4 regions of the Stenotrophomonas sp. YJH_SMC_10 genome follow, and region 1 is predicted to be linked to each of the others. Evidence: predicted binding sites of a transcription regulator. Region 1 holds the regulator's gene; each other region holds the start of a gene.

The links. The regulator FliA, encoded in region 1, starts transcription of late flagellar genes. The targets are predictions, from matches to a motif close to TAAAGTTTNNCNNNCNNNGGCCGATAA.
Region 2: a site for FliA is predicted at 2,328-2,354, ahead of AC5P9C_RS04350 (methyl-accepting chemotaxis protein). Genes of this name have one in related genera too.
Region 3: a site for FliA is predicted at 5,160-5,186, ahead of AC5P9C_RS00170 (methyl-accepting chemotaxis protein). Genes of this name have one in related genera too.
Region 4: a site for FliA is predicted at 3,263-3,289, ahead of AC5P9C_RS05760 (methyl-accepting chemotaxis protein). Genes of this name have one in related genera too.

The regions. Positions count from the first base shown of each region.
Region 1 covers NZ_JCAFUS010000023.1:26,663-34,117, forward strand. Annotated here, with positions in the region: gene flhF (flagellar biosynthesis GTPase FlhF) at 1-408, shown strand, start outside; gene AC5P9C_RS19600 (MinD/ParA family ATP-binding protein) at 395-1,282, shown strand; gene AC5P9C_RS19605 (RNA polymerase sigma factor FliA) at 1,279-2,022, shown strand; gene cheY (chemotaxis response regulator CheY) at 2,080-2,472, shown strand; gene AC5P9C_RS19615 (protein phosphatase CheZ) at 2,472-3,077, shown strand; gene AC5P9C_RS19620 (chemotaxis protein CheA) at 3,080-4,909, shown strand; gene AC5P9C_RS19625 (flagellar motor protein) at 5,011-5,751, shown strand; gene motD (flagellar motor protein MotD) at 5,753-6,769, shown strand; gene AC5P9C_RS19635 (ParA family protein) at 6,774-7,455, shown strand, end outside.
Region 2 covers NZ_JCAFUS010000002.1:218,290-225,744, forward strand. Annotated here, with positions in the region: gene AC5P9C_RS04335 (reverse transcriptase family protein) at 1-610, opposite strand, end outside; gene AC5P9C_RS04340 (helix-turn-helix domain-containing protein) at 585-887, opposite strand; gene AC5P9C_RS04345 (hypothetical protein) at 1,713-1,886, opposite strand; gene AC5P9C_RS04350 (methyl-accepting chemotaxis protein) at 2,386-4,608, shown strand; gene AC5P9C_RS04355 (glycine zipper 2TM domain-containing protein) at 4,779-5,141, shown strand; gene AC5P9C_RS04360 (hypothetical protein) at 5,095-6,660, shown strand; gene AC5P9C_RS04365 (ABC transporter permease) at 6,712-7,455, opposite strand, start outside.
Region 3 covers NZ_JCAFUS010000001.1:33,038-40,492, forward strand. Annotated here, with positions in the region: gene AC5P9C_RS00145 (adenylosuccinate synthase) at 1-141, shown strand, start outside; gene AC5P9C_RS00150 (M23 family metallopeptidase) at 546-1,229, opposite strand; gene AC5P9C_RS00155 (L,D-transpeptidase family protein) at 1,234-2,190, opposite strand; gene AC5P9C_RS00160 (hypothetical protein) at 2,281-3,663, opposite strand; gene AC5P9C_RS00165 (McrB family protein) at 3,650-4,999, opposite strand; gene AC5P9C_RS00170 (methyl-accepting chemotaxis protein) at 5,216-7,339, shown strand; gene AC5P9C_RS00175 (hypothetical protein) at 7,426-7,455, opposite strand, start outside.
Region 4 covers NZ_JCAFUS010000003.1:22,758-30,212, forward strand. Annotated here, with positions in the region: gene AC5P9C_RS05745 (bifunctional diguanylate cyclase/phosphodiesterase) at 1-1,034, shown strand, start outside; gene AC5P9C_RS05750 (hypothetical protein) at 1,157-1,663, opposite strand; gene AC5P9C_RS05755 (hypothetical protein) at 1,730-1,945, opposite strand; gene AC5P9C_RS05760 (methyl-accepting chemotaxis protein) at 2,044-3,234, opposite strand; gene hflD (high frequency lysogenization protein HflD) at 3,454-4,068, opposite strand; gene mnmA (tRNA 2-thiouridine(34) synthase MnmA) at 4,065-5,207, opposite strand; gene AC5P9C_RS05775 (NUDIX hydrolase) at 5,204-5,665, opposite strand; gene AC5P9C_RS05780 (hypothetical protein) at 5,667-6,140, opposite strand; gene clpS (ATP-dependent Clp protease adapter ClpS) at 6,253-6,579, shown strand; gene AC5P9C_RS05790 (APH(6) family putative aminoglycoside O-phosphotransferase) at 6,659-7,455, opposite strand, start outside.

The DNA of each region.
Region 1 (7,455 bases):
CGCCTGAAGGACTACAAGCTGGTGCTGATCGATACCGCCGGCCTGGGCCCGCGCGACCGCGCGCTGGCCGCCCAGCTGCAGTGGCTGCGCGCCGCGCGCCAGGTCCGCACCCTGCTGGTGCTGCCGGCCAACACCAGCTTCGGCGACATGGACGAGGTGGTCCGCCGCTTCGGCGCCGCCAACCTGCAGGGCCTGGTGCTGAGCAAGCTGGACGAGACCGGCCGCTTCGGCAACGCCCTGTCGGTGGCCGTGGACCACGCCCTGCCGATCACCTGGGTGACCGATGGGCAGGACGTTCCGGAGGACCTGCACCGGGCCAGTGCAGCCAATCTTGTACTTCGCCTTGAAGATTTGCGCCGAGCGGCCGATATGCCCTGCAACCCGGAGTTGAACCATGCCGTCGCGTGAGTACGCCAAGCTGACCAAGACCTTCCCGCTGTCGGCCACCCGCAGCGAGCCGCTCGGCCCTGTGCGCACCATTGCCGTGACCGGCGGCAAGGGCGGCGTGGGCAAGACCAACGTGTCGGCCAACCTGGCCGTGGCGCTGGCCGGCATGGGCAAGCGCACGCTGCTGCTGGACGCCGACCTCGGCCTGGCCAACATCGACGTGATCCTGGGCTTGAACCCCACCTTTACGCTGGCCGACCTGGTCGCCGGCCGCTGCTCGCTGGACGACGTCATCGTCGAAGGCCCGAACGGGGTGCTGGTGGTGCCGGCCGCGTCCGGCCGCCGGCACATGGCCGAGCTGGCCCCCGCCGAGCACGTCGGCCTGGTCAATGTGTTCTCCGAACTGGAACGCGAGCTGGACATCATGGTGGTGGACACCGCCGCCGGCATCACCGACGGCGTGCTGACCTTCTGCCAGGCCGCGCAGGACACCGTGGTGGTGGTCTGTGACGAGCCGGCGTCCATCACCGACGCCTACGCGCTGATCAAGGTGCTGTCGCGCGAACGGGGCGTGGACCGCGTCCAGGTGGTGGCCAACATGGTCCGCGACCCCAACGAGGGCCGCGTGCTGTACGAAAAGCTGACCCGCGTCTGCGAGAAGTTCCTGGCCGACGTCTCGCTGAACTACCTGGGCTGCGTGCCGCAGGATGACTGGCTGCGCCTGTCGGTGCAGCGCCAGCAGCCGGTGGTGAAGGCCTATCCGTCCAGCCCGTCGGCGCTGGCGATCACCGAGATCGCACGCCGTACCGCGCGCTGGCAGGCGCCGACCGAACCCCGCGGTGGCGTCGAGTTCTTCCTCGAACGCATCCTCAAGCAGCGTGGGGTGGCAGCATGAAAGGCGCAGCCCAGTACAGGGAAGTCCAGCGCTCGGCGGCCAACGATGTCATCGCCCAGCATTCGGACCTGGTGCGACGCATCGCCCACCATCTGGCCGCGCGCCTGCCCGCCAGCGTCGAGGTGGACGACCTGATCCAGGCCGGCATGATGGGCCTGATCGAAGCCTCGCGCAGTTACGACGCCGACCAGGGCGCTTCGTTCGAAACCTACGCCTCGATCCGCATCCGCGGCTCGATGATCGACGAGATCCGCCGTGGCGACTGGGTGCCGCGCTCGGTGCACCGGCGCGCACGCGATGCGGCCGCCACCATCCGCCGCCTGGAACAGAGCAGCGGTCGCGCCGCCAGCGCCACCGAAGTCGCCGCCGCGATGGAGATGCCGCTGCCCGAGTACCTGCGCCTGATGGAAGACGCCGCGCGCGGCCAGGTGCTGAGCCTGGAATCGCGCATCGAAGACCAGGGCGAGCTGGACACCGTCGCCCAGGGCGGCCCGACCCCGCAACAGGTGCTGGAGCGTGGCGAGTTCGGTCGCGAGCTGGGCAAGGCCATCGGCCACCTGCCCGAGCGCGAACAGCTGGTGCTCTCGCTCTACTACGAGCAGGAACTGAACCTGAAGGAGATCGGCGCGGTACTCGGCGTGAGCGAATCGCGGGTCTGCCAGATCCACGGCCAGGCCGTGCTGCGCCTGCGTGGACGGCTGAAGATTTTCGAGGCGGCGGACGCCGGCCTGGAAGAGTGAACATGCCCGAGGCGGCTGCCCCCGGCCGCCCGGAATGAACAACAAAGGAACTCTGCTTTGAACAAGAACATGCGCATCCTGATCGTCGACGACTTCTCGACCATGCGTCGGATCGTCAAGAACCTGCTGGGCGATCTTGGCTTCACCAACACCGCCGAAGCCGAGGACGGGCATGCCGCGCTGTCGCTGCTGCAGAGCCAGCCGTTCGATTTCGTGGTCACCGACTGGAACATGCCGGTGATGACCGGCATCGAACTGCTCAAGGCGATCCGCGCCGACGCCAAGCTGAAGACCCTGCCGGTGCTGATGGTCACCGCCGAAGCCAAGCGCGAGCAGATCATCGAAGCAGCCCAGAACGGCGTGAACGGCTACATCATCAAGCCGTTCACCGCGCAGACGCTGGAAGAAAAGCTCGGCAAGATCTTCGAACGCCTGGCGGCCAGCGCCTGATGGATACCACGGTCGACAGAAACGCCCTCGCCCTGCGCCTGCAGGAAGCCCTGGACGCGCTGGAGTCCGGCGATGAAGCCGCCTGGCGTCAACGCATCGACGGGCTGGTCGCGCTGCGCACGCAGCCGATGATGAGCGGCCTCTCGCGGCTGGCCCGCGAGCTCGGGCAGGCCCTGGGCGAATTGCCGACCGTGCCCAGCGAGGCCGGTGAACTGGACGATGCCTGCGCACGCCTGGACCATGTGGTGGCGATGACCGAACAGGCTACCCACCGCACCCTGGACCTGGCCGAGGAATGCCGCAGCCTGACCGAGCAGCTGCGCGCCGAAGGCCTGCAGCCGGGCCAGGACGCACAGCTCGAGCGCATCCGCCACAACCTGACCGAGATCGCCCTGACCCAGAGCTACCAGGACCTGACCGGGCAGATCATCCGTCGCGTGGTCGGCATCGTCCGCCGCGTGCACGAAGGCTTCGGCGCGCTCGGCCTGCCGCCGGAACAGCATCGCACCGACCCGGAACTGGCCGGGCCGGCACTGAAGGGACTGGACCGCCACGCGGTCTCGCAGAACGACGCCGACGACCTGTTGTCGGATCTGGGGCTGTAAGCATGAGCGCGGTATCCGACGACATCACTGCCGATTTCATCATCGAGGCACAGGAAATCCTGGATCGCCTCGGCGAACAGCTGGTGTCGCTGGAGCAGGCACCGCAGGACGGCGAACAGCTGAACGCGGTGTTCCGCGGCTATCACACGCTCAAGGGCGGCGCCGGCTTCCTTGGCGTCACCGCGATGGTCGAGCTGTGCCACGCTGCTGAGGAAGCGCTGGGCGCCGCGCGCGCCGGCCAGGCCGTATTGCAGGCGCACCACTTCGACGCCGCGCAGCAATCGCTGGACTACCTGCAGTCGATGCTGGACGCCGTGTCGTCCGGCACCGAACCGGGCTATGCACCGCCGGACCTGATCGCCCAGTTCGATGTGCACGGTGGCACCGCGGCGGCGCCTGTCGCCGCCGCTCCGGCAGCCGGTAGCAGTGACCTGATCACCGACGACGAATTCGAAGCCCTGCTTGACCAGCTGCACGGCGGCAACGCCCCGACCGCGGTCGCACCGGCCAAGAAGGCCGACGACGGGCTGATCAGCGAAGACGAATTCGAAGCCCTGCTCGACCAGCTGCACGGTAGCGCCGCACCCGGCGCCAAGCCTGCCGCTGCGCCGGCGCCGGCGCCGCTCGCTGCCCCACGCCCGGCGGCCGCACCGGCGCCGGCGCCCAAGCCGGCCGCCAAGCCGCTGGCCGAGGCGGAACATACCGTGCGCGTGGACACCAAGCGCCTGGATGCGATCGTCAATCTGATCGGCGAACTGGTGCTGTCGCGCAACCGGCTCAAGACCCTGCGTGCCCGCCTGCGCGACGAGGAGCTGGACCGCGCCGTGTCCACCCTGGACATCGCCACCGCGCGCCTGCAGTCGGCGGTGATGCGCACCCGCATGCAGCCAGTGGGCAAGGTGTTCTCGCGCTTCCCCAAGGTCGCCCGCGATGTCGCCCGCTCGCTGAAGAAGGAAGTGGACCTGGAGTTGATCGGCGCCGAGACCGAACTCGACCGCAACCTGGTCGAGGCCCTGGCCGACCCGCTGGTGCACCTGGTCCGCAATGCCATCGACCATGGCGTGGAAATGCCCGACCTGCGCGAAGCACAGGGCAAGCCGCGGATGGGCCACGTGCGGCTGTCCGCGCAGCAGGAAGGTGACTACGTCAGCATCGAGGTGCAGGACGATGGCGCCGGCATTGATCCGGAAAAGCTGCGTGCGAAGGCGCGCGAGAAGGGCCTGATCGATCCCGAAGCCGCCGCCCGCCTGAGCAGCGAGGAGTGCCTGCACCTGGTGTTCCTGCCGGGCTTTTCGACCAAGCAGCAGGTCACGGACATCTCCGGCCGTGGCGTCGGCATGGACGTGGTGCAGTCGCGCATCCGCGAACTCAGCGGGCAGATCCAGATCCAGTCGGAACTGGGCCGTGGCAGCCGCTTCCTGATCCGCGTGCCGCTCACCCTGGCGATCCTGCCGACCCTCCTGGTGCAGGCCGGCGAAGACGTCTATGCGTTGCCGCTGGCCCGCGTGATGGAAGTGCTGCACGCGCCTGGCACGTCGCTGGGCTGGTTCGATGGCCGCGCCGTGCTCGACCGCCGTTCGCACACCCTGCCGCTGGTCGATCTCCGCCAGTGGCTGGATGTGACGCCCGCCACGTCGACCCTGCTGACCATCGTCGTGCTGCAGGCCGGTGAAGCGCGCTTCGGCCTGGTCGTGGACCAGGTCCGCGGGCGCGAGGAAGTGGTCATCAAGCCATTGCCGAAGGCCCTGCGCGGCCTGCGCGGTTACGCCGGTGCAACCTTGATCGGCGATGGTCGCATGGCGCTGATCCTGGATGTGGACGGCCTGCGCTGACGCTCGCCGGGCCAGTCCCGGCGCCCCGAAAACTGTGACTACCGTCGTTACGCGATCTACCGGTGTCTCAAGTCCCATTCATACAAGCCGATACCGGATCCATGGATAGACTCAGCCTCATTGGACTCTTTCTCGCCCTGGCCTCGCTGGTCGGCGGCAGCATCCTCAAGGGCGCCGGCCTGGCGTCCCTGTGGTCGCCTGCGGCGTTCGTGATCGTCATCGTCGGCACCGTTGCCGCGATCCTGCTGCACACCTCGCCGGCGGTGTTCAAGCATGCGTTCAAGATCGTGCGCTGGGTCGTGCGCCCCCCGCACAGCGACCGCCGCGAGCTGATCCAGCAGATCGTCGAGTGGAGCAACATCGCCCGCCGCCAGGGCCTGCTGGGCCTGGAATCGCAGGTGGAAGCGCAGCAGGACCCCTTCCTGCGCAAGGGCCTGCAGCTGCTGGTGGACGGCGTCGAGCCCGAATCGATGCGGCACATGCTGGAGATCGAACTGGGCAGCCAGGAACACCAGGACCAGGCCGGCGCCAAGGTGTTCGAGGCGATGGGCATCTACGCCCCCACCCTCGGCATCATCGGCGCCGTGCTCGGCCTGATCGCGGTGATGAAGAACCTGGCTGACCCGAGCAAGCTCGGTCACGGCATCGCCGCCGCGTTCACCGCAACGATCTACGGCATCGCCTCGGCCAACCTGCTGTTCCTGCCGATCGCTGCCAAGCTCAAGAGCGTGATCTCGCACAACACGCGCGACCGCGAGATGGTCATCGAAGGCCTGATCTCGATCGCCCAGGGCGAAAACCCGCGCAACATCGAAACCAACCTCTCCGGCTTCCTGCACTGACATGGCCCGCCGCAAGCACCACGAAGAGCACGCCAACCACGAAGCATGGGCGATCCCCTATGCCGACCTGATGACGCTGCTGCTCGCCTTCTTCGTGGTCATGTACGCGATCTCCTCGGTGAACGAGGGCAAGTACCGGATCATGGCAGACGCGCTGACCGATGCCTTCGGCGGTGCGCCGCGCACGATCAATCCGGTGCAGGTGGGCAACAAGCAGGTGCAGGGCGGCGGCTGGGACAGCCCGTCGGTGATCAAGTCCGGCACCAAGATCGGCCCATCGGCGCCGGCGCCCTCGCACGACCCGACGCTGCTGCCGTCGATGGCCTCGCAGATGCGCATGCCGGTGTCGGTGCACAACCAGGAGCAGATCGCCCGTGCCGAGCGCCAGCTCAACACGATTGCCGATCGCCTCACCGCCGCGCTGGCGCCGCTGATCGACCGCGGCATGATCAGCGTGCGCCGTACCGAACTGTGGATCGAAGTCGAGATCAACAGCGACATCCTGTTCCCCACCGGTTCGGCCGCGCTGGACGTGCACGCGCGGCAGACCCTGTCCAGCCTCGCCGACGTGCTGCGCGATGTCCCCAACAGCGTGCGCGTGGAAGGCCACACCGACAACGTGCCGATCGCCACCGCCACCTTCCCGTCCAACTGGGAGCTGTCGGCCGGACGCGCCGCCAGCGTGGTGCACCTGTTCGCCGACCAGGGCGTGCAGCCCTCGCGGCTGGCCATGGTCGGCTACGGCCAGTTCCGGCCCCGCGAAGAGAACGACAGCGCGCAGGGCCGCAACCGCAACCGCCGGGTGATGGTCATCATCCTGGCCGACACCTCGCATTCGGTGGACCCGCTCGGCCAGCGCCTGAACGCCGCCACTGGCGCCACCGGCAGCACCGACACCGAACAGGCCGCCGCAACTCCGGCCAGCACCCCCACCTCCCCCATCGCACCGGTGAAGTTGCCGCCGGTGCCGGCTGGCAGCCGCGTCGGCGCCGCCGTTCCCCCGGCAATGAAGGAGTAATCCGATGCGCATCTGGGCAGTCGCCAACCAGAAGGGCGGAGTCGGCAAGACCACCACCACCCTCGCCCTCGGCCGCGGACTGGCCGCCCTCGGCCATCGCGTGCTGCTGATCGACCTCGATCCGCATGCCTCGCTCAGCCGCGCCTTCGGCGTGCCGGTGGATCCGCCGCCGGCCGGCGTGCTGGAACTGTTCGGCACGCCGCCGGCGGACCTGTCCGGCCTGTGCCATGCCAGCAACATCCAGGGCCTGGACTACGTCTGCGCGCAATCGGCGCTGGCCACGCTGGAGCGCCGCAGCGCCAACCAGCCCGGCCTCGGCCTGGCGCTGCAGAACGCGCTGGCACGTCACCAGGGCCAGCACGACTACATTCTGCTGGACTGCGCACCTACCCTCGGCCTGCTGATGATCAATGCCCTGGCCGCTGCCGACCGCCTGGTCATCCCGACCCAGGCCGAGCCGCTGGCCCTGCACGGCCTGGATGGGATGGTCCGCACCGGCGAGATGGTCGAGCGTTCGCGCCGCCGCCCGCTGCCGATCTCGATCCTGCCGACCCTGTTCGACCGCCGCACCCGCGCCGGCAACGAGTCGCTGCGCACCATGCAGGACCGCCATGGCAACCGCGTGTGGGAAGACGCGATTCCGATCGACACCCGCATCAGCAATGCCGCCGGCCTGACCCTGCCGG
Region 2 (7,455 bases), on a different contig from region 1:
TGATTGCAACGTCATCCACGTAGAGCGAGAACGTGCCTCCCTGGTCCGCAACACGCTTAGCGATCAGGTCGAACATGTCACGGCAGGCCCAAAATGACAGAAGTACACTAGCAGGGGAGCCGGTCGCTAGTTTTCCGTTGTAGCAGACCAAGTCAGCCATCGCATCAGCAACATCCCCAGGGCATTGGAATACGTTTCTGAAAAGCTTGAAGACGCGTTGACGCGTGATGCTAGGGTAGAAATCGGAGACATCCACCGTCACCGTTGCGCCTTCCGCAAGCATGTGGCGTTCGGAGTTGGTGAGGTGAGAGCGCTTCGGGATACCAGAGTGCAGATAGTCCGGGACGCAGATCTGCTTGAGCAGCACGTTAAGTCGCTTCTGAAGCGGCTTAACGACCGCGTTTGGAGCTTGAATTAGACGTTTTTTCCCGGTCCGACGATGAGTTTGGTAGAACTCGCTGAAGTTGTCGGGCCGTTTGCACAGTGCTCGCAGGGCGCTTGGGGTTCCATCCCATTGAAGTACTCGCGCGAGTGCTTTTAAGGTCGGTAGTCGAAAGAACGCGGACGACGTGATGTCATAGCGGTTAGCGCTTTTCCGGGGGAGCGTCATCGTTAGAATCCAGTGTCCATTCCAGAATTTTCATCAGCCTCTTGGCGTTCTTCTGACGTCGCTCCGAGGAGCCTTCAAGGGCTTCGGCGAAGCTTAGGAATGTTGAAGGCGGCACATCGAATACTTCTGCGAACTTGTGTAGAAGCTCGACTGACGCAGCTTTCTTTCCTGACTCGATCTCAGATAGATGAGAGCGTGATATGCCCAGGCGCTCCGCCAGCTCACCTTGTTGCATTCGGTGAACCTCGCGGACCGTCTTTAAAGCCTTGTAAAGCATTTCCTCTCTTCCTGCATGTGTAGATAAAAAGGAGGGTGCTACTGATGAGTCTTAGAGTCCGAATGTCCTGCGCCGTGCTTAGCGATCAAGGTGGTCATACAACTTCCACACGATCATCAAGAAACGGAACAACCAAGGACCACCAAAAACTCGTTTGAACCATTTCAGCAGCAGCTGGCGCTTGTCATCTTTCCTGTCAACAGGTGAGACCATGTTGGTGTCCTCGATGCACCTTTCCGGGATTGGAAAGGCTCCGTTGCTACATCGAGAATGGGGAAACGCCAGTTACTACCCTCCTCCAATCTATGGCTGCGAGCCGTTGCCGCAGCCACCTGACCCTTCCCGATGGTCCCGGCCGTTGCCGGCCGCTGACGCGTCGCTCGGGGTGTTTTGGGCTATTCGCCCTCGAGTAGTCGCCTACTCACACCATGGCACGGATTGTTGCTCCCCGCGATGACGACATCAGCCTAACAGCTAAGCACCCGTCATGTCGCTCAGAGCGACATCATTTCGCTTCTTGTCGTTCAGTTATTGGTCATAGACCTGTTGCGGCGACGTTGCGTTGGAGCGCGGGTCTCGCGGGTGGCCGCCTAAGATCCTTGCGGCACAAGGCTCCTGGTGCCTAAGATCTTCTTTTAGTCGTTTTGCTTCATCAGCGGGGTATGTTCGGCGGACTTGTCTTTGGACATGGGGCTCGTGGATCAGGGCATCCGGCCGCGCCGGGCGGCAGCGGCAGCGGAGCGGGTACAGGGCCGTCCATGGTAACTGCTGGGGCCGGCGGGCGCCGCTGCGGTTGGCGGCCATTGGCCGTGAGGAGGCACGCAGTCAGGCCGGAACCAGGGTGATCTGCCGATGGCTGGCGATGATCTGCACGACGATCTCGAAACAGGTGGGGCCTTCGCCCTGTTGCAGGGCCTGCAGCTGGCGGGCGATGGCCTGGGTATTGAAGCTGCCCGGTGTGTCCAGCTTTGCCTGCAGCCATTGGCGGGTGGCCTCCATGCCCAGCGCCGTGCGGCTGTGGGCGATATCGGCGGCCGGACGTCACACCGCCATCGCGATACACGTCCGTGGATGCCCGGCTTCGCCGTAAATCATCTGCATCAGCCCATGGATATCAGAGGAACACTCCCGAGTAACACCGATTCGGAATTGCAGTGCAAGGGGCTACCTTCCGAAGTGGCGAAGAATCCATTTTCATACATGAGGCGGAAGATGGGGCGGCGCGTGCCTCTGGTGGCTTCTTCGTTGCGGAAGTTACTGCTGGATACCCGGTTGCCGTGCGCCGTCTCCGGCCCGCAGAAATAAACCTCAGGGTGGCGTGAACCTCTGCTGGAAAAGGGGCGTCATAAAGGAATGGGCTCTAGGGTCTATTTGTGCGCTACCTTCACAACGGTCTGCACAGTTTCATATTATTGGATCGAAATAAAAAATATCGGCCCATAAAGTTTCCCCTGGCTGCGCCGCCATCGATCGTACGGCCATGATCAAGGGAATTGAGATGCTCGCCTTACGCAACCTCCGAGTGGGATCCCGGCTGGGTGCCGGGTTTGGTTTGCTGCTGCTGTTCATCGTGGCCATCGTTGGCCTGGCGCTGTACGGAAATCATCTGAAGTCCGCCCAGTTCGAGAAAGTGGTGGACGTCAACATGGTGAAGATGCGGCTGTTGAACGACATGCTCGATACCAACAACGCGGTGTTGATGCACCGCCGGCTGATGGTGATCAAGCGCGGCGAGGATTTCGATAGGGATTATCAGAAGGCGCAGGAGCTGTCGCAGACCTACGATGGTATATGGGCCCGGTACATCAAGATCCCGCGCGATGCCACCGGCGATACCCTGGTGGCGAAAATCGACGCGGCACGCAAGGCCACAGATGCCTCCACCCAGCATCTGCATGAGCGCATGAAGGCCGGTGATTTCGACGGTGCGGCCAAGGAACTGCTGGCCGAGCAAGGGCTGGCAACCGCGTGGAACGAGGCCATCTCGTCCCTGCTGCGGCATCAGGAGGCACTCACCGAGCGCAGCCGCGAGGAATACCGTTCAACCGAATCCTGGACCGGCACGTTGTCGATCGTGTTCGGTGTGCTGAGCCTGATACTGGGTTCGCTGGCCGCATGGGCCATCACCCGCAGCCTGACCCGCCCGCTGGAGGGTGCGGTGAAGCTGGCCGACGGCATCGCCAACGGGCGGCTCGACAACAGCATCGACGCGTCCGGCAACGATGAGGTGACGCAGCTGCTCAGGTCCATGCAGCGCATGCAGGCACAGTTGCAGTCGGTGATGGCGGCGCAGGGCGAGCTGGCCCGCCAGCACGATGCGGGCAGCCTCAGCTATCGCATGGACGAGAGTGCCTTCCCCGGCGACTACGGGCGCATGGTGCATGAGACCAATGCGCTGGTCGGTTCGCACGTGCAGGTGCAGAACCGGCTGATCGAGGTGATGAAGCACTACGCCCGTGGCGACCTGTCGGTGGACATGGATGCGCTGCCGGGCGAGAAGGCGGCGATCACCCAAGCCATGGACGAGACCAAGACCAGCCTGTCGGCGATCAACGGTGAGATCCGCCGGCTGGCGACGGCAGCGGCGGCGGGTGACTTCAGCCTGCGCGGCGATGAAGATCGCTTCGCCCATGATTTCCGCGACATGGTGGCCGGGCTCAATCGACTGATGCAGACCACCGACGAGAACCTGGTGCAGGTGTCGACCCTGCTGCAGGCGATCTCGCGCGGTGACCTGACCGTGCGCATGCAGGGCGACTTCCACGGTGTGTTCGCCCGCATGCGCGATGACTGCAACGCCACCGTCGATCAGCTCACGCAGATTGTAGGCCGCATCCAGGCCAGCGCATCCAGCATCAACCTGGCAGCAGGCGAGATTGCCTCGGGCAACACCGATCTGTCGCGGCGCACCGAGCAGCAGGCGGCGAACCTGGAAGAGACGGCCGCGTCGATGGAGGAACTGACCTCCACCGTGAAGCAGAACGCCGAGCACGCACGCCAGGCCAACCAGCTCGCGATCGGCGCGCACGGTGTCGCCTCGCAGGGCGGCGAAGTGGTCGGGCAGGTGGTCACCACGATGTCGGCCATCGAAGCCTCGTCGAAGAAGATCGCTGAGATCATCTCGGTCATCGATGGCATTGCATTCCAGACCAACATCCTGGCCTTGAATGCGGCGGTGGAGGCTGCGCGTGCTGGCGAGCAGGGCAGGGGCTTTGCGGTGGTGGCCAGTGAGGTGCGCACGCTGGCACAGCGCTCGGCCGGCGCGGCCAAGGAGATCAAGGGCCTGATCGAGGAGTCGGTCGGCAAGGTCGCCGATGGATCGGCGCTGGTCCGCCAGGCTGGCACCACCATGGGCGAGATCGTGGCCTCGGTGCAGCGCGTGACCGACATCATGGCCGAGATCTCTGCCGCATCGCAGGAGCAGAGCTCGGGCATCGAACAGGTCAACCAGGCGGTGGTGCAGATGGACGAGACCACGCAGCAGAACGCGGCGTTGGTGGAAGAAGCCAGCGCGGCGGCGCGTTCCATGGAGGAGCAGGCCAACCTGCTGGCCGAGGCGGTTTCGGTGTTCCGCACCGGTGCGGCGACGGCGGCCGCTGCGGCGCGCCCGGTTCTGGCCGCGGTCACCGCGAAGGTGACGCCGGTACGTAGGCCGGCGGTGCTGGCGCCACGCATCGAGCCGACGCTGGCGGCCAACGCAGGGGGTTGGGAAGAGTTCTAGCAGGGGAGCTGCCATCAGGGAGACGGCGCCCATCACGATGGCTGATCGTGATGGGCGCGGATTTTTTCCTGAACGCGCGATGGCCGGTGGGTTGCCCGGCACGCGCATTTCACCTCCGGTTGCCAAGCCCGGGAGGACACTTGCGCCATACCGGAACTCAGGAGATTGCGATGAAGACCTCGACCCGATTGCTTGTGCTGGGCACCCTGCTGGCGGCATCGTCGGTGGCCGGCGCACAGACCTATGGGCCGCGCGACGAAGGACGCCGCTTTAACGACGGCAGCCGCGTGGTCTGCAAGAACGTGGAAGTGCAGCGCAACTCACGCGATCCCAACCGTATCGCCGGTACGGCCACCGGCGCGGTGATCGGCGGCCTGCTGGGCAACCAGGTGGGCGGCGGCAATGGCAAGAAGCTCGCCACCGTGGCAGGCGCCGTGGCCGGTGGTGCGGCGGGCCGGCAGATCCAGGGCAACCAGCAGCAGAAAAATGGTGATCGCGTGGTCGAACGCCGCTGCGAACGCGTCTATCGCTGATCGGTTGCTGCCACACACCATTCAGCCCTTCCACATCGCAGTACTCGAACGCCGGCCCTGTGCCGGCGTTCGTCGTTCCGGACCGGTACCGCTGGCTCCAGTGTCGTGCCTATACTGCGCCGACTCAACGGATGAACGTCCAGTGAACGAATCGGCTCCAGCTCCCCAACCGGCACCGCTAGCCGGGCATGACCCGATACCGGAAGCGACTGCCCATCCCCATCGCGTGCGTGATCGCACCGATGAACTGGAGCTCTTCATTTCGGGCCTGCTGGCGTTCGCGCTGCTGGCCGTGCCCGGTTATCTGTTCGACGCCTGGGCGCGCAGCAGCCTGCACACCGAAGGCATGTACTTCCAGATGCTCTGGTTCGGTTTCAGCATCAGTGTTGGCATGTGCTATGTGCTGGCAGTGGCGTTGATCATCCACCTCACGGTGCGTGGTTACTGGATCGGGCTGATCGGCCTCAGGTCGCACTTCCCCGATGGCATTGACTGGGCGCGCCTGCCAAGAATGGGGGCGGTCACGCGCGCCTTCCTGCAGGCCCGGGACGGAGGCCTCGATGGCAGCATCGAACGTGCCGATCGGCTGGCGACGATGCTGTTCTCGACCACTCTGCTTGCGGTGCAGACATTGGCGGGCACGCTGGTGTTGGCCGTTCTGACGCTCGGTGTGTCGATGGTGATCGGCGCGCTGTCCGGTGGCGCCGATCATGTCGCCATGCTTGCCCTGTGCAGCGTGCTGGCCGCAATGCTGGCACTGGCCGTGGCCCCCGGTATCCTGGAAAAGATCGTGGCGCGGCGGCGCGCGCGCGGGCAGCCCCATGAACGACCGCAGCGACTGCTGGAGGGCATGCTGGCGGCACTGCAACGGGTTCCGCTGTTGCGCCTGATGCAGGCCATGCAGCTGACCATGCAGAGCAACCTGCGCTCGCGTTCGTTCATGGCGGCCTACCTGTTTGCGGTGCTGGTAGCGATGCTGCTGGCGGCCGTGCAGGTGATGGCGTCGTTGAAGTTCTCGCTCTTCAACCGCTATCAGATCGTCACGGAAGCGGCGGTTGAGCACGGCATGCTGAGTGCGCATTACGAATCGATGCGTTCGGCGCATGACCAGCTGCTGCCGTATCCGATGATCCCGTCGGACACGATCAGCGGTGCGCAGCTTCGCGTGTTCATTCCGCATCGCCCGCAACGCGACAATCCGCTGGCGCGCCAGCATTGCACCGCACTTCCGGACGCGCGCAATGAGGCGGCGGGGCAACAGGCCGCCAATGCCGCAGTGGAGTGCCTTTCCCGGCTCTGGCAGGTCAAGCTGGACGGCACCCCGGTCGACGTGCAGGGCTTCGTGCCCATGGAGCGGCGTGACCTGGATATGCGCGGCCTGGTGGGCTATCTGCCTACCCGGGGGCTCGCGCCGGGGCGCCATGACCTGGAACTGGTGTGGAATGCCACAGGCGGCGAGCGCGGGGGCGGACGGCGTCGCACGTTCCGCATCCCGTTCTGGTACGCCCCGGACCCCTGAACGTTGGATCGATGCGGCCATGCCGCGCCGCTTGAACAGGCCGCTTACGACTTAATCCCCTCCGTCCCCTTTTCGGGCGAGGAGGCGCCAGGTGGCGAGGCTGCCGTAGAGCAGCAGCAGGACGGTGAGGGTGATCAGTTCGTGGCTGACGTCGGCCAGGCGGGCGTCCATCTGGTTCAGGCGGACCATCAGGTTGATGCCCGAGGTGGTCGGCAGCAGCTGTGCCAGCCAGACCAGTGGTTGCGGCGTCATCACCGCCGGCCACGACAGGTTGGCCAGGAAGAACAGCGGGATCGAGGTGGCGATGATGTACTGGAAGGCGCGCTCGCGGGTGCGGAAGAAGCTGCCGACGAACAGGCCGAAGGCCACCGTCGCCGCAATGAACAGCGTGCCACCCAGCAGCTGGCCCAGCGGGTTGCCGCCGCGTGGATAGTCCTGCACCCAGGCAGTGAAACCGGCATACCAGAACAGGCCGAACAGGCCGATCAGGCCGAAGCCCAGTGCCATGCCGGCCAGCGTCGGCAGGTCGAAGCGCAGGCGCCGGCCGAGTGCAAGGCGGCGGCCGCCGAGCAGGACGCCGATGCCCATCAGCAGCGTCTGGTGCACGATCAGTTCGGCCACGCCGGGTACGATGGCGCTGCCATAGCCTTCCTGCGTGTTGTACAGCGGGCGCTGCACAAGCGTGACCGGCGGTGCCTGCGGTGCACCCATGAAGGCGGCCTGGCCGACCACGGCATCACGCCCGAACGCACCCAGCGCATCAGCCACGCTGCCCAGCACCCAGCTGGCGCGGCC
Region 3 (7,455 bases), on a different contig from region 1:
ATCACCCAGTGGGACGACCTGCCGCCGGCCGCACGCGCCTACCTGCGTTCGCTGGAAGAGCTGGCCGGCTGCCCGATCAGCATCGTCTCCACCGGCCCGGACCGCGACCACACCATGGTGCTGCAGGATCCGTTCGCCTGAGGTAGCGCCGGGCGCTTTCCGGCATAGGTGACCGCAAAAAGCCCCGCGAAAGCGGGGCTTTTCCGTTATTGGGGGGCAGGGGCCAGCGGGAAGGCGATGCGATGACCAGGATGTCAACGTGCGCTACAGGGGCGGACCCCGGGGTGCTGCTGCGCATCGATACGCCCACCGATCATGGAGACTTCACGGCCGCGGCGACGCATTGCAACGCGACCGCTCATGGTTGCGGGTAACGGTGCTGGAGGTGGACCCGGCGCTGGCGGGGCAACCGGCAGACATCGAGCTGCAGCCTCCGCTGGATCTGCTGAAGCTGACCGACCTCGATTACCTCTGGCTGTGGCCGTTCTTCCTCTGGAAGAGGGCGTCGCTGTTGCTGCTGATTCCTGGGGCTGCGTTGGCTGTCATTACTTTGGCGTTGCGGCGCTGGCAGCGCCGGGCATCAGTGCCGCCGATTTCAGCAGCGGATAGGGATTGATCGACTCTCCCTTCCACCACTGTTTTTCCGGCCCCAGCACATGCACCTCGAAGTGCAGGTGCGGGGCCTCGGCACTGGCGTTGCCGGTGCTGCCGACGTAGCCGATCACCTCCCCGCGTTTGATCACCTGCTTTTCCGCCAGGCCGTCGGCATAGCGCTGCAGATGCGCGTAGTAGTAGCACCAGCGTCCGCTGGGCTCGAACTGGTAGATCGTCAAGCCGCCGCGTTTGCTGTCGAACAGTTTTTCCACCGTGCCATCGGCCACCGCGAGTACCGGCGTACCGGCATCGGCCAGGATGTCGATGGCATCGTGCACACGGCCTTCGCTGCGCGCATCGGTGAAGGTGTCGCGCAGCTGCGAGGCCGCGACGCCCTGCACCGGCAGCAGCAGGCCGGACGGCGCATCCGCAGCCCGCGCGGCTGACGGTGCGGTTGGGGCGGGGACAGGGGCCGTGGCGAGCGGCGCGACGGATTCCTTCGCCGGCGCCACAGCGGCTGCCGGTTGTGCTTCCGGCAGCGAGGCGGCTACCGGCTCGCCTGCATCGCGGTGCAGCCACCAGCCGGCCCCCAGTCCCAGCAGCACGCCCAGCACGATCAGCTGAGAAAGGCGCATCGGCTCACTCCTGCATCAGCACGGGTACCGAGGTGTCTACTGCGTCGGCCACGCGCAGTGCATCCCAGTTGGTCATGCGCACGCAGCCATGTGACTCGGTCTTGCCGACATGCCCGGGCTCGGGCGTGCCATGCAGGCCGTAGTGTGGCTTGGACAGGTCGATCCAGACCCGGCCGACCGGATTGTTCGGACCCGGCGGCAGCGTCGCCTTCTTTTCGCCCTTGCGCGCATCCCAGAACAGCTTGGGGTTGTAGTGGAATGGCGGGTCGCGGTAAACGCCCAGGATCTTCCATTCGCCGATCGGCAGCGGATCATGCTGGCTGCCGGATGAGACAGGCACCTGCGCGATCACCTTGCCCTGGACATCCAGCAGTTGCAGGGTCGAGTCGGATTTGTCGACGACCACCTTGGCTGCCTTCGGCAGTGCCGATGGTGCGATGTTGGGCACCTGGATGCGGTTGCCGGCCTTGCTCAGATCCACGCCCGGATTGAGCAGCTTCAACAGCTCAGGGGATGCGTGGAAGCGTTCGCCCAGCGACTCTTCGACGTTGTTGAAGCCCAGCGATTTCAGTTTGGCCTGTGCGGCGGGGCCCTTCGGCACCGCTTGGAACGGCCCGGCGACATCCTCGCTGGTCAGCGTGTAGCTGGCCAGGGGGGTGACCGTATCAGCCTGCAGGGCCTTCCAGGTCGCGTCGTCCAGTTCACCGGTGACGGTCAGGCCGTGCGCCGCCTGGAAACCCGACACCGCGCGCCGCTGGTTGCTGCCCACTTCGCCGTCGATCTGGCCGGGCGAGAAATTCGCGCGATCCAGCAGCACCTGGGCGTGCAGGGCGGAGCGTGCTGCGGTGTCCGGCCCGGCCTTTTCAGCGATCGGGGCGGGAAGGCCAAGAGGCGCAGCCTGCGCAAAGACAGAAGGTGCCAGCAAGGTGAGGGACAGCAAAGCGACGCGGGCTGAAAGCATGGGCGGCTCCAAGGGGATGCCCGTCCACCATGCCAGCGGAGCACGAGCAGCCCGCGTGAAAAGCCTGACCCACACCTGAGCAGTCTGTCTTCACGCAGCTTTGGCAACTGCATGCGCGTGGTTGCCGCGCATGCTGAAGGCATGTCGCTCTCCGTAGCGCCTGATCATGTCCGGCAGAGGAAGAGTCACTACCTCTAGTGGTGGGTTCCAGGCAGGCGAGCTGCGGATGTGAATCCGCTGCGCTTCGCCTCCGGGGAGCCAGAACTCCAGGGTGATCGTTGCCGATGCCTGCTCCACCTCAGCAAGGTGACGGTGCAGCAGAAGTCCATACAACTCAATGTTGTCCAGATCCTTCTGCGCTTTCTCCTTCAAGGAGGGCGCCTTCTCGTCTTCGTCGCGACGGCTTCGCTGATGCCAGTCGGGTGCGATGGGGTAGTACTTGAAATCGACCACGGTGTACGCGGAGCCGCGTTGCAGCAACAGGTCGGGACGGCGACAGAGTCCGTTATGGGCGAACATTGAATGCTGTCGCTGTCCCCAGGTGTCCCGTTGCTCGATGGCGATGGGGTGGGATGGGAGATAAGTACTGTCACAGGTGAGGACGGATGTGCCGTGCGTGTCGCTCGCCTGTTGCAGGGCATCATGCAGGCACATGGATTCCCAGACAGGCCAGAAATCCCGCATGCCCCAGACCTGGCCCTGCTGCACACTACCTGCGAGCGCGGGATGAAGGTAGCGTTCCAGTGCTGCATGCAGCGAAAGAAACTCCGCGCTGCGCAGCGTTGCCTGCCGGTAGCACGTTCTCAGGAGTTGCTGGAGTCGCCGCAGCAGCAGCTCCTGTGCCCAGGCATCACCTTCATGCAGCGAGTCACCCTCGCGCAGATGGCGATGGCGGAAGTCCGTTGCGCGCTGTACGGCATCCATGGTGAAGCGTCCCCAGATGATGCCGGGATCGATCTGCAGCAGGTTGCGATAGAAGTCGTCAGCGAGAAAAAAATACAGGCCGACGATGTCGGCGGTCCCGCGTTCGCATACGCTTCGCCGGGTGGGAAGCTTCGGAAAGAAGGGGGCGTCGTCGTCGTTGAACAATGCATGGTGAAGCTGGCGGTCAGCGTACTTCAGATTGCCATCCTGCCGCCGCGCCATCTGTGAGCGAAGTGAAAGCAGTCGAAGTGGATTGGAATGGTTGAACAGCGAGTCGATGGCAATGGCGTCGACGAACGAAGCGGGGGCCGCTGCAAGTCCACGTCCATGCGTGTCTGCCTCAACGCCGTCCTGCTGCGGTGCATGTCCGAGATCTGATTGGACATTCCTGAAAGCGGCGAAAGCCAGGTAGAGCAGACGGAATGCGTCGCGGGGCGCGGTGGAGGTCGGCATGCCATGCGGCACGCGAAGCTCGGTGCGCCCATCTTCCACGAACAGGCCCACAGCGCTGGACCCAGCCGCGACGACGCTGACGTCATGCAGCTGCATGCAGATCTTCCGAAACAGTGAAGCTGCGGATGAAGTCATCGCGTCGGGCGGAAAACTGTCCGAAGGTCCTCAGTGATTCCGGGGGAATACGCAGCCATTCTGCAAGTGGGGACTTGTCCCTTTCGAAGACGTTGTCCCACAGGTAGAGGAATAGCTTTCCCTCGATATCACTGGCGGCGATATGGTGGGCAATGGGATGGACTTCCTGTGTCACGGCAAGCGCTTCGACGAAATCCTCAATGAGCATCCCGTCCTTGGTCTTCTGGAAGTTTATCTTTGACTTGTAGTAGGGGGATGAGCCGCTGATGGCAAAGGCAATAGTCTTCAATTTGCGCTTGGCGGACTCGTCAAAGCCCGAGAGTGTGTCGATTGCCTTCAAGGTCTCGGCATTGCAGGATTTCCGGAGCTTGCAGAATGCATCGTCGAACCTCTGGCTGTAGTCCGCGCCCTGCATGTACTCCGCAGCCCCTGGGGCAAGCTTGCGCAGTTCGGCAATCGATGCAGCGTGCGTCTGTTCCAGCGTCGCGGGTGGTGTTGTTGCAGCGATGGCCCGCGCCTTGATGAACCAGGGGCCGATCAGTTTGTCGTCGAGATTCGGAGAGGTGCATTTCTCGACGATCATCGCATTGAGAGCATCCACCAGCATCTTCCAGGTAACCGATGGGTGGCCTTCGATCGTTGCATTGGCCTGCGCAGCGGGAACTGCATTGAACTCGGCTGGACTGAACTGGAAATTCCAGCGGCGCTTGAATGCAGAGTCCATGAAGAAGATCGATTCGTCGCCAGTGTTCATGGTCCCGATCAGGTAGAGATTCGCCGGAAGTCTCAGCATGCGCTCATCTTCGATACGACCGATCAGCGTGGAGGAGTCTCTGTCATCGCGAGCTTCAAGTTCGCGGATCTCGTTGATCAGCGCCTGCACCGTCAGTTTCGAGGCACAGACGGAATAGCTGGATTGCCCGTCATCGTCACGGTCCAGCAGCTGGAAGATGTCGCCGAAGATTTCCGCGCAGTTGCCACGGTTGATTTCGTCAATGAGCAGGACAACGTTGCGAGGCGGCGAATCGGCCGTGCCATGCTCTGAACGGTGTAGGGCAAGTGCCAACGCGCGGATGAAGGGGCCGGCATGCACTTGGTAATGGACCTTGTTGCCCTCGGACAGTGGCAACAGGCGGGAGACGAAATCGCCGTAACCAAACTCGGCGTGGAACGTCACAGGGATGACCTCGTCCGGGCGAATGCCGAGCATCGGCGTCTTCTCATGCCGGGCCTTGTAACTCTTGCTGGTTCCCGGTGGGCCGAAAATAATCAACTGGTGGGGAAAATCGTGGCTCATCAGATGTATCCATTCATCTTCAAGGATCGATTCGATTCTAAGGGGCCACGATGTAGGCGGGCACCCTTGGCAGCATGGAAGGAAACTTTAGGGTCGCTAGCGCCAGGAATCGACGCCATCACCTCTCTGAACCGCACCCGGACGAGCGTGGCAGCTCCCATCAAGGCGCTTCGGGCCACGCCGATAAGGGCGCATCCCCCCGTTTTGGATGTACCGATGAACTACTTGAGGAATGTCAGGGTTGCCTGGCGTCTTGGGCTGGGCTTTGGCCTGTTGCTGCTGCTGGTTGCCGCCGTGGTCGCTACCGGGGCCACCGCCAGCGTCGTGCAGAAGCGCGCGATGCAGCAGGTGGTCGATATCAGCGTGGCCAAGGTGCGCCTGCTGTCGCAGATGCTCGATGCCAACAATCAGATGATGGTGGTGCGCCGCGAGATGCTGATCCGCCAAGGTGACGACCGCAGCAGCGACGAGAAGCGCATTGCCGATCTGGTCAAGCGCTACGAGGCCAGCTGGTCCGCCTACCAGGCGCTTCCGGGTGATGCCGAAGGCAAAGCCATTGCGGAAACCATCGCCGCCAAGCGAGCCATCGCGCGCCCGCTCAACAAGCAGACCAGCGAGTTGATGGAGCAGGGCGACTATCCGGGTGCCGTGGCGCTGACCCTGGGCCCGGTGCAGGACGCGGCCAACGGTTGGAACAAGGCGCTGTCGGACGGCGTGGACTTCGAGGAAAAGGAAAGCCGCAAGGCTGCTGCCGAAGCGATCCGCCTGGGCGAGCGCAGCCTGTTGCAGCTGCTGGTGCTGGGCGGCGTCGCGCTGCTGGCGGGCATCGCTGCCTCGGTGATGATCGGCCGCAGCCTGACCGGCCCGCTGGCGCGCGCGGTGAACCTGGCCGAGCGGCTGTCAAAGGGGCAGCTGGACCAGGAGTTCCGCCTCGGTGGCCGCGACGAACTGACCCAGCTGGGCGAGGCCATGGCCAGCGTCCGCCAGAGCGTGCAGGCGGCGATCGGCGCGCAGCTGCAGATGGCCGAGCAGCACGAGGCCGGTGCGATCCGCTATCGCATGGACGCCAGCGCCTTCCCCGGCGATTTCGGCCGCATGGTGCAGGCGACCAACAGCCTGGTCGAATCGCACGTTGAGGTGGAACTGCTGATGGCCGAGGTGATGCAGCGCTACGCCATCGGTGACCTCAGCCGTGATCTGCCTGATTACCCGGGCGAGAAGGCCACGCTGACCCGTACGCTGGCTGCAGTGAAGCAGAGCTTGATGGCGATCAACGCGCAGATTGATGAACTGGCCCGCGCCGCTCGCGCCGGTGACTTCAGCATGCGTGGTGATGCGGCTGCGTTCCAGTTCCAGTTCAAGGCAATGGTCGAGCACCTCAACGGTATGATGGCCAGTTCGCAGGCCAGCATCGCCGATGTCTCCGACGTGCTGCGCGCGATTTCGCACGGCGACCTGACCGCGCGCATGGATGGCGAGTACGACGGCGTGTTCGCCCGCATGCGTGACGACGCCAATACCACCACCGCGCAGCTGACCGGCATCGTGCAGGGCATCCAGGCCGCCGCCGACAGCATCAACAATGCCGCGCAGGAACTGGCGGCCGGCAACAACGACCTCTCGCGCCGCACCGAACAGCAGGCGGCCAACCTGGAGGAGGCCGCCGCGTCGATGGAGGAACTGACCTCGACCGTACGCCAGAACGCCGAACTGGCGCGGCAGGCCGACAGTGAAGCGCATGCCGCCGGTGCCGCCGTGCGCGAGACCGAGCAGGCAATGGCACAGATGGCCTCGGTGATGGGCGAGATCGATCAGTCTTCGGCACGCATTTCGGAAATCTCGACGGTGATCGACGGCATCGCGTTCCAGACCAACATCCTCGCACTGAACGCTGCAGTGGAAGCCGCGCGCGCGGGCGAGCAGGGGCGTGGCTTTGCGGTGGTCGCCAGCGAGGTGCGTACGCTCGCGCAGCGTGCCGGTGTCGCCGCCAAGGAAATCAAGGAGCTGATCGAAGACGCTGCTGCCAAGGTGAAGAGTGGCCTGGCGGTGACCGTTGAATCCGAAGCTGCAATCGCGCGCGTGGCCCAGGCCAGTTCGCGTACCACCCAGCTGATGAGCGACATCGCAGCGGCCAGCAAGGAGCAGGCCGCCGGCATCGAGCAGGTCAACCAGGTGGTGGTGCAGATGGACCAGGTGACCCAGCAGAACGCGGCCCTGGTGGAAGAAGCCACTGCCGCGAGCCGCGCGCTGGAAGAACAGGCGCATGCGCTGACCACGTCGGTGGCGGTATTCAAGGTGGAAGGCGCGGTGGTCTCTGCTGTGCCCCGTCGCGCAGCCTGAGCGGGCTGCCAGTGCAGTGACAGGAATACGGCCGCCTTGAGCGGCCGTATTGCCATCGCCCGCTCAGGCAGCAGGGAGGATCGCCCTCATTGCTCCAGGACGCTGCCGAGCATGGC
Region 4 (7,455 bases), on a different contig from region 1:
TGGCACGCAAGCTGATCGCCTCGTTGGCCGAGCCGCTGCGCCGTGGCGAGACCACGTTGAAGGTCGGCGCCAGTGTCGGCATCGCCATGCTGGGCGATGCGCAGACCGATTTCGACTCACTGCTGCGCGCGGCCGACGCCGCGATGTATGCGGCCAAGGAAGCCGGGCGCAATACCTACCAGTACTACAGCCAGGACGCGCTGGCCCGCATCCAGCGTCGGCTGGACGTCGAGCATGCCCTGCATGGGGCGATCGAGCGCGACGAGTTCAGCCTGGCCTACCAGCCGCTGCTGCACGCCCACCACGGCGAGCCACCGGCGATCGAGGCACTGTTGCGCTGGCACCGACCCGGCATCGGCTACTGCAGCCCGGCCGAGTTCATTCCCATTGCCGAAAAGTGCGGCGAGATCGTGCGCATCGGCGACTGGGTGCTGAACGAGGCCTGCCGCCAGGCAACCGCGTGGGATCGTGCCGGACTGCACTTTGATCGCATCGCGGTCAATGTGTCGGCGGTGCAGCTACGGGATCGCGGCTTCGCCGAGCGCGTGATCGAGATCTGCCATGCCCATGGCTGGCCGCCGCAACGGCTGGAACTGGAGCTGACCGAGTCGGCGCTGATCCGTGACACCGACATCCTGCGCCACTGCTTCGACGTGCTGGAGCGGCACGGCGTGCCGCTGGCGGTGGACGACTTCGGCACCGGCTTCTCCAACCTCAATTACCTCAATCGCTTCCCGGTGGGGCGCCTGAAGATCGACCGCAGTTTCGTGCAGGGGATGCTGCATGATTCGGGCACGGCCGAAGTCACCCAGGCCATCGTCCACCTGGGCCACGCGCTGGGCATGAAGGTGGTGGCCGAAGGCGTGGAAACCCACCAGGAAGAAGACATGCTGCGCCGCCAGGGCTGCGACGAGATCCAGGGCTACCTGTACTCGCGCCCGCTCAGCCCGCGCGATCTGGCGCAGTGGCTGCGCCAGCAGCGCCCGGCGCCGATGCGCACCGACGCCAGCGGCGAAGCGGTGCTGGTGCGCTGACGATCTGCGCTGGCAGATGCCGGCCCGGTGTGGCCTGACTCTGGTGCGCCCGGCTCCGGTGGGTGCCGGCCGTCGGTCGGCACGGATGCGCGGGCGCGCGACCATCCACGCACGGCGTGGCCCTACCTGGGAAACTCCGCCTTCAACTGCATGCGCAGGGCCTCGACGACGGCCGCATAGCGCCGCTTCTGGACCAGGTAGCTGGCCAGGAACAGCGGCAGTACCAGCAGCATCGGCGCCACCATCGGGCGCATCGCCACCAGCGGCAACAGCAGCAGCGACAGGATCGCCACGAACCAGCTGCACAGGCCCGTCACCCGCACCTCGTGCCGTCGCGCGTTGAGTACGATGCGACCGCGCATCACCGGGAAGTAGCGCAGGCCGAAGCTCGGCGCGAAGCTCTCGCGGAACGCCATGCTGCCATCGGGCAGCGCATGGAAGGCCAGTCGCAACCACTTGTCGTGTGGCAGGTCACGTTCCAGGCTGCCCAGCGAGAGGCGGGCCTGCATGGCCGGTGACGCCGCAATGCGTTCGTTGAACAGGGTGATGCCCCAGCTGAAATAGCCGGCCACCCAGGCCATCAGAAGGACCGTTTCGATCAGGAGTACTGCGATCAGGGCGATGGCCATCGGTCTTCCATGAACGGGACCGGTGGATCATGCCATGCGCGACGGCCATCCACGCAGGACGCGGATCTACTTCAGGGCTTCGCCATCCAGCCCGAGGTCCCATGCCAGGCCCAGCAGTTCATCGTCGGCTCGGGAGGGGGCGGGGCGCGCATCGGCCAGGTGCTGCAGTTCGAGCAGTTCCTCGCGGGCGACGTCTTCCAGCTGCTGCAACTGCTCACGCACGCTCGCGTTGCGCGGGCGCTCGGTGTCGGTGAGGGCGGGCAGGGCGCGGATCAGGGTCATGGTGCGCGTACAGGATGCATCCAACGGCGGGTCACAGGCAAAGGCCCCGGGCGAACCGGGGCCTTGCGGGCTGCCGGCGAGGGCAGCGGACATCAGGATCAGAACAGCTCGACGGTGCCGGCGCCCATGCTCTGCTGGGCGACCGGCTTGTGCGGCGGGCGTTCCCATTCGCTGCGCAGCTCGCGCAGGCGGTTGCCGGTGCGCTGCAGGGCGCTGGCAATCTCTTCGTCGAACACGCCGCCGTTGCGGTGCAGCAGCTCCTGCAGGGCCACCGCTTCGCGATTGATGGCGGTCAGACGGTCGAGGTGGGTGTGCACGCCGCCCAGGGCCTGGGTGGCGATGTCTTCGAACTGCAGGGCGCGCACGGCTTCGGCCACGCTGCCATCGATCGCACGGGCGCACTCGGACACTTCGCGCATGCCGTCGCCGAGCGAGGCATTGATCTGCGCGACATTGTCGAGCATCGCCGCCGCTTCCTGGCGCGCTTCGCGGGAGCGGTCCATGTCACGCGAGGCCATGTGCGAGACCGTCTCGCGCACCTTGGCAATGGCGTCCTTGGAGCTGTGCGCCAGCTTGCGGATCTGCTCGTTGAAGGTGGTCGAGCGTTCGGACAGGTTGCGCACTTCGTCGGCGACCACGGCGAAGCCACGACCGGCTTCACCGGCACGCGCCGCTTCGATGGCCGCGTTCAGCGCCAGCAGGTTGGTCTGGTCGGCGATCGACTTGACGTCTTCCAGCAACGCGAAGATGCCATCCAGGTGCTGCGCCATCTGGTCGATGTGCTGCACGGTGGTGCTGCTCTGGCCGCTGACCTGTTCCAGCGCTTCCACCAGCTGTTCCATGCGATGGCTGGCGTGCTGGGCGAAACGGGCGACGTCGAGGCCGGCATTGCCTTCATCGCCGGCGCGGTCGACGATGCGCGACAGGGCCTGGCTCTGTTGGCGCGACTTGCGGTTCATCGCATCGAAGCTGCCGCCGAGGCTGGAGACGGCCTGGCGGATCAGGTCACGGGCGCGTTCCACTTCGCCACGCGAACCGTCGATCTCGTTGCCGACGAAGTTGCGCAGCTCGGTCAGCAGCTGGTCCTGTTCGCGCAGGACACGGGCGTGCTCGGGGGAACGATGTGCCTGGGCGCGGGTGGTCCACCACGCAAAGCCGAGCCAGCTCAGCGTCATCGTGGTCAGGATCGCCCAGCGCAGGGCGGCCGGCCATTCGAAACCGATGGCGAAGGGGAGCAGCAGGGTCAGAGCCAGGGGGGCGGCCAGACGGATGAAAATGCGTGAGTACATGGACGTTCTCGGGAGGTGCACGGAGGATGTATCGGCCGTACCCCCTTTCTCTTTAACGTCGATGTGCCTCGAAGTGCATTCTGAATGCGCCGGTTTTCCGGCGCCCTGGCGGCCTCGGGGTCGGAGCCCTTTCCGTGTCGGAAAGGGATCCGACCCCTTGGGCAGGCAGCAACGGGGTCGGATCCCTTTTCCATGGAAAAGGGCTCTGACCCCACACCCTCAGGCCAGCAGGCGGTCCACGGCCTCGATCATCGCCTTTCGCCCGAACAGGAAATCCCAGTAGCTGCCACCCAGCTGCCGCCACAGCACCGCCGCGCGCACCGCGGCCAGCAGCAGGGCGCGGATCTCCGCCACCACGCCGGCCTGGCCCAGGTAGTGCGGGTTGCCCTGGACCATCACCCGCGGCTTGAGGTGGCTGATGGTGTCGGCGTACAGGCCGCCCAGGCTGGCGAGCACGTCCGGGTGACCGCTGTCACCCAGTTCGGCGGCCTGGCGCTGGGCGCGCTCGATGCCCGAGGCGACCTTGTTCACGGTCGCCCCGTCCTGCACGAAGCGGCGCTCCAGCTGCAGCACCGACAGGGCCAGCTTGGGCAGGATCGGGTCCTGGCCCTGGCTGCGGAAGTAGTTGTGCAGCAGGCGCAGCCCCGCCTTCAATGCATGGCGGTCACCGAACACCGCCTGCGGCGAGGACGCATCCACGCGGAACACGCTGTCCACGGCGGTGCGTACGGCGGCGGCGTCGGAATGGCCGGTATCGGCGATGCGGCGGACCTGCTGCAGGGCCTGGGCAATGCCGGCCAGGGCCAGGACGCGGTCGTCGACAGTGAAACTCATGCAGCGATTACCTCAAAAGGGGAGGGGGTGGTGCGCAGGCGCTCTTCCAGCGGCGCATCGGTGGCGGCGATCACCGCGCCACCCAGGCACACATCACCGTCATACAGCACCAACGATTGACCGGGGGTAACGGCGCGCTGCGGGCGCGCGAAGGTGACCAGCACGCTGCCGTCGTCCAGCACCTGCACCGTGCAGGGCTCATCGGGCTGGCGGTAACGGGTCTGGGCAGTACATTCGAAGTGCCGCGCCGGCGGCGCGCCGGCGATCCAGTGCGCGCGTTCCGAACGCAGGCGCCCGGACAGCATCCACGGGCTGTCGCGGTCCTGGTCCACATACAGCACGTTGCTGGCCACATCCTTGCCGACCACATACCACGGTGCAGCCGGGCGGCCACGCACGCCGCCGATGTTGAGACCCTCGCGCTGGCCCAGCGTGAAATAGAACACGCCCGGATGCTCGGCAATCACGCTGCCGTCGGCCGGGTCGAGGATCTGGCCCGGCTTGGCCGGCAAATAGCGTCCAAGGAACTCGCGGAAATCGCGCTCACCGATGAAGCAGATGCCGGTGGAATCCTTCTTGGCGTGGGTCGGCAGGCCAACGTCGCGCGCGATCCGGCGCAGGTCGCTCTTTTCCAGGTCGCCGATCGGGAACAGGGTGGCCGCCAGCTGCTCCTGGCCCAGCTGGTGCAGGAAGTAGCTCTGGTCCTTGGAACGGTCGGCGCCGCGCAGCAGCAGCCACTGGTGGCCGCGCTGGGTCACCCGGGCATAGTGGCCGGTGGCGATGCGCTCGGCGCCCAGCTCGCGGGCAGCATCCAGGAAATGCTTGAACTTCACTTCGCGGTTGCACAGCACGTCCGGGTTCGGCGTGCGGCCGGCCGCATACTCGGCCAGGAAGTGCTCGAACACGCCCTGCCAGTACTCGCTGGAGAAGTCGCGGAAGTGGAACGGGATGCCGAGCAGGCCGCAGACCGCCACCGCATCGCGGCGGTCGTCCTCGGCGCGGCAGTCACCGCTGCCGTCGTCGGCCCAGTTCTGCATGAACAGGCCGGCCACGGCCTCGCCCTGCTGGACCAGGCGCCAGGCGGCGACCGAGGAATCGACGCCACCGGACACGCCCACCATCACGCGCGGAGTGCTCATGCGACCTCCCGGACCAGTGAAAGCGGATGGCGCTGGCCACCCAGGTAATCGGCCACCACCTGCCATACCAACGGGCTGCGCTGGCGCGCGCCGGCGGCCTGCAGCTCGGCCGGGGTCAGCCACAGTGCACGGTCGATGCCGGTGTCCAACGGCTGCGCCGGGTCGTGCGAGACCGGGCGCGCCGCATAGCAGAAGCGCAGGAAGGCAGTGCCGTCGCCGGCGGTCCACTGGTAGCAGCCGATGAAGTGGGTCAGCTGCACGGTCCAGCCGGTTTCCTCGCGGGTCTCGCGCAGGGCAGCCTCGGCCAGGCTTTCGCCCGGCTCGAGGTGGCCGGCCGGCTGGTTGAGCACCGGGCGGCCGTCGATGGTCTCTTCAACCAGCAGCACGCGGCCGCCGTCGACCACCACCGTGGCGACGGTGGCGTGCGGTGCCCAGCGCGGGTCCGGCGTGGCGTTCAACTCAGAACTCGTCCTTCTTGGTCAGTTCCAGCTCCATCGCGTCGGCGGTGCGGATGGCCGCATCGATGGCGTCGCTGAGCTGGTCGGGGGTGGCATCGGCGTCGATCTTCACCACGAACATGGCGGTGGTGTCCTGCTTCACCCAGCCGCCCATCTTGGCGTCCTGCGAATCTTCCAGCAGGCGGTTGGCCACGGCCACCGGGAACTGCTTGGTCTTGGCACTGTAGGCCGGCGACCAGATCTCGCGGATGTTGTGGCTGCCGAAGTCTTCCACCGCCGAGCGCACGTAGACCATCTGGGTGCGGTCACCCTCGACGTCGAAGACCATGCGGTAGTCGCCATCCTCGTCGACCTCGTAGGTGTAACCCAGCTTGTCCAGGTGGCGGGCCACGGACTTGTCGGCCTGGGGTGCGGCGGTGGCAGCACCGGCAGCGGCCAGGGTGATCAGCAGGGCGGGCAGAAGGGTCCTTTTCATGAAGATCCTGTGAAACAGTGTTGAAAGAAGCTGCAATTGTGACGTTGGGCGTGCGTGCCGTCCAATCCACGGCGCGCCGACGCAGGCGCGGTGCAACCTCTATAATGGGGGGATGCCCCATGAGTCCCCCCCCGATTCCCATCACGAGCACGGCGTTGCCGTGGAGCCCGCGCGCCCGGAAGTGGCGCCGCCGCCGTTCTACCAGGTGATGCTGCTCAACGACGACTACACCCCGATGGATTTCGTGGTGGATGTACTGCAGCAGTTCTTCAGCATGGACCTGGACAAGGCCACGCAGGTGATGCTGCACGTCCATACCCGCGGCCGCGGCGTCTGCGGGGTGTTCACCCGCGAGGTCGCCGAGACCAAGGTTGCCCAGGTCAACGAGTATTCGAGGATGAACCAGCACCCGCTGCTGTGCACGATGGAAAAGGCCTGACCGGCTGCCGATTCTCGTCCGGGCACATCGATCCCGGATGGGTGTGCCCACCAAGGTGCGCACCTGCCAAGCGCGGGTCTCACCTCTCCGCCAGCGCCTCCAGTGCCATCCGCGCCACCGCCTCGTCGATGTCGGCGGGGTCGCCATCGTCCTGGAACCACACGGCCGACAGTGCCGCGCTGGCGGCGATCCAGCGCAGCAGGCGCGCCCGTTCCAGCCCAGCCAGCGCGCTGACCTGTTCCAGTCGGGCGGCAAACCGCTCCGGCCGCGTGGCCACGTGGATGCCCGGGCCGCACAGATCCGGATTGCTGAACAGCGTCGTGTAGTCGAACGCGCGGTCACCCAGCAGCCGTTTCGGATCGATCGCCAGCCAGCCGCGCGCACCAAAATCCAGCACGTTGTCATGGTGCAGGTCGCCGTGCAGCGGCCGGATCTCCCGTTCTTCCTGCAACACCCCTTCTGCCAGTGATCTGCACTGTTCCAGCAGTGGCGGCAGCGCGGCCCTTGGCTGCAGCAGGTCGGCGAACCATCTACGCAGGCAGACCAGGTCTGCAGGCGGCGCGCTCCGTGGCCGGTGCAACCGCTGCAGGACCTGGCACAGGATCGTGGTGCAGGCGTCATCGGCGCCATCGATCGAGCGTTGCCGCAGCGACTGACCGCTGGCGCGCTCGATCAGGATCGCCGGCCCCTCGTGGGCCAGCAGCCGGGCAGCGCCATCGCCGTCCCACCAGCGCAGCAGGCGATGGCCGTTCTGCTCCTCGGTTTCGCCGGCAATCTTCAGCATCGCCGGCTCGCCGCCGGCGGTCAGCACCGGCCAGAGCCGGGCGTGGGGCGTACGGATGGCCGGGCCATCACGCCGCAATCGCCAGCGGCTCA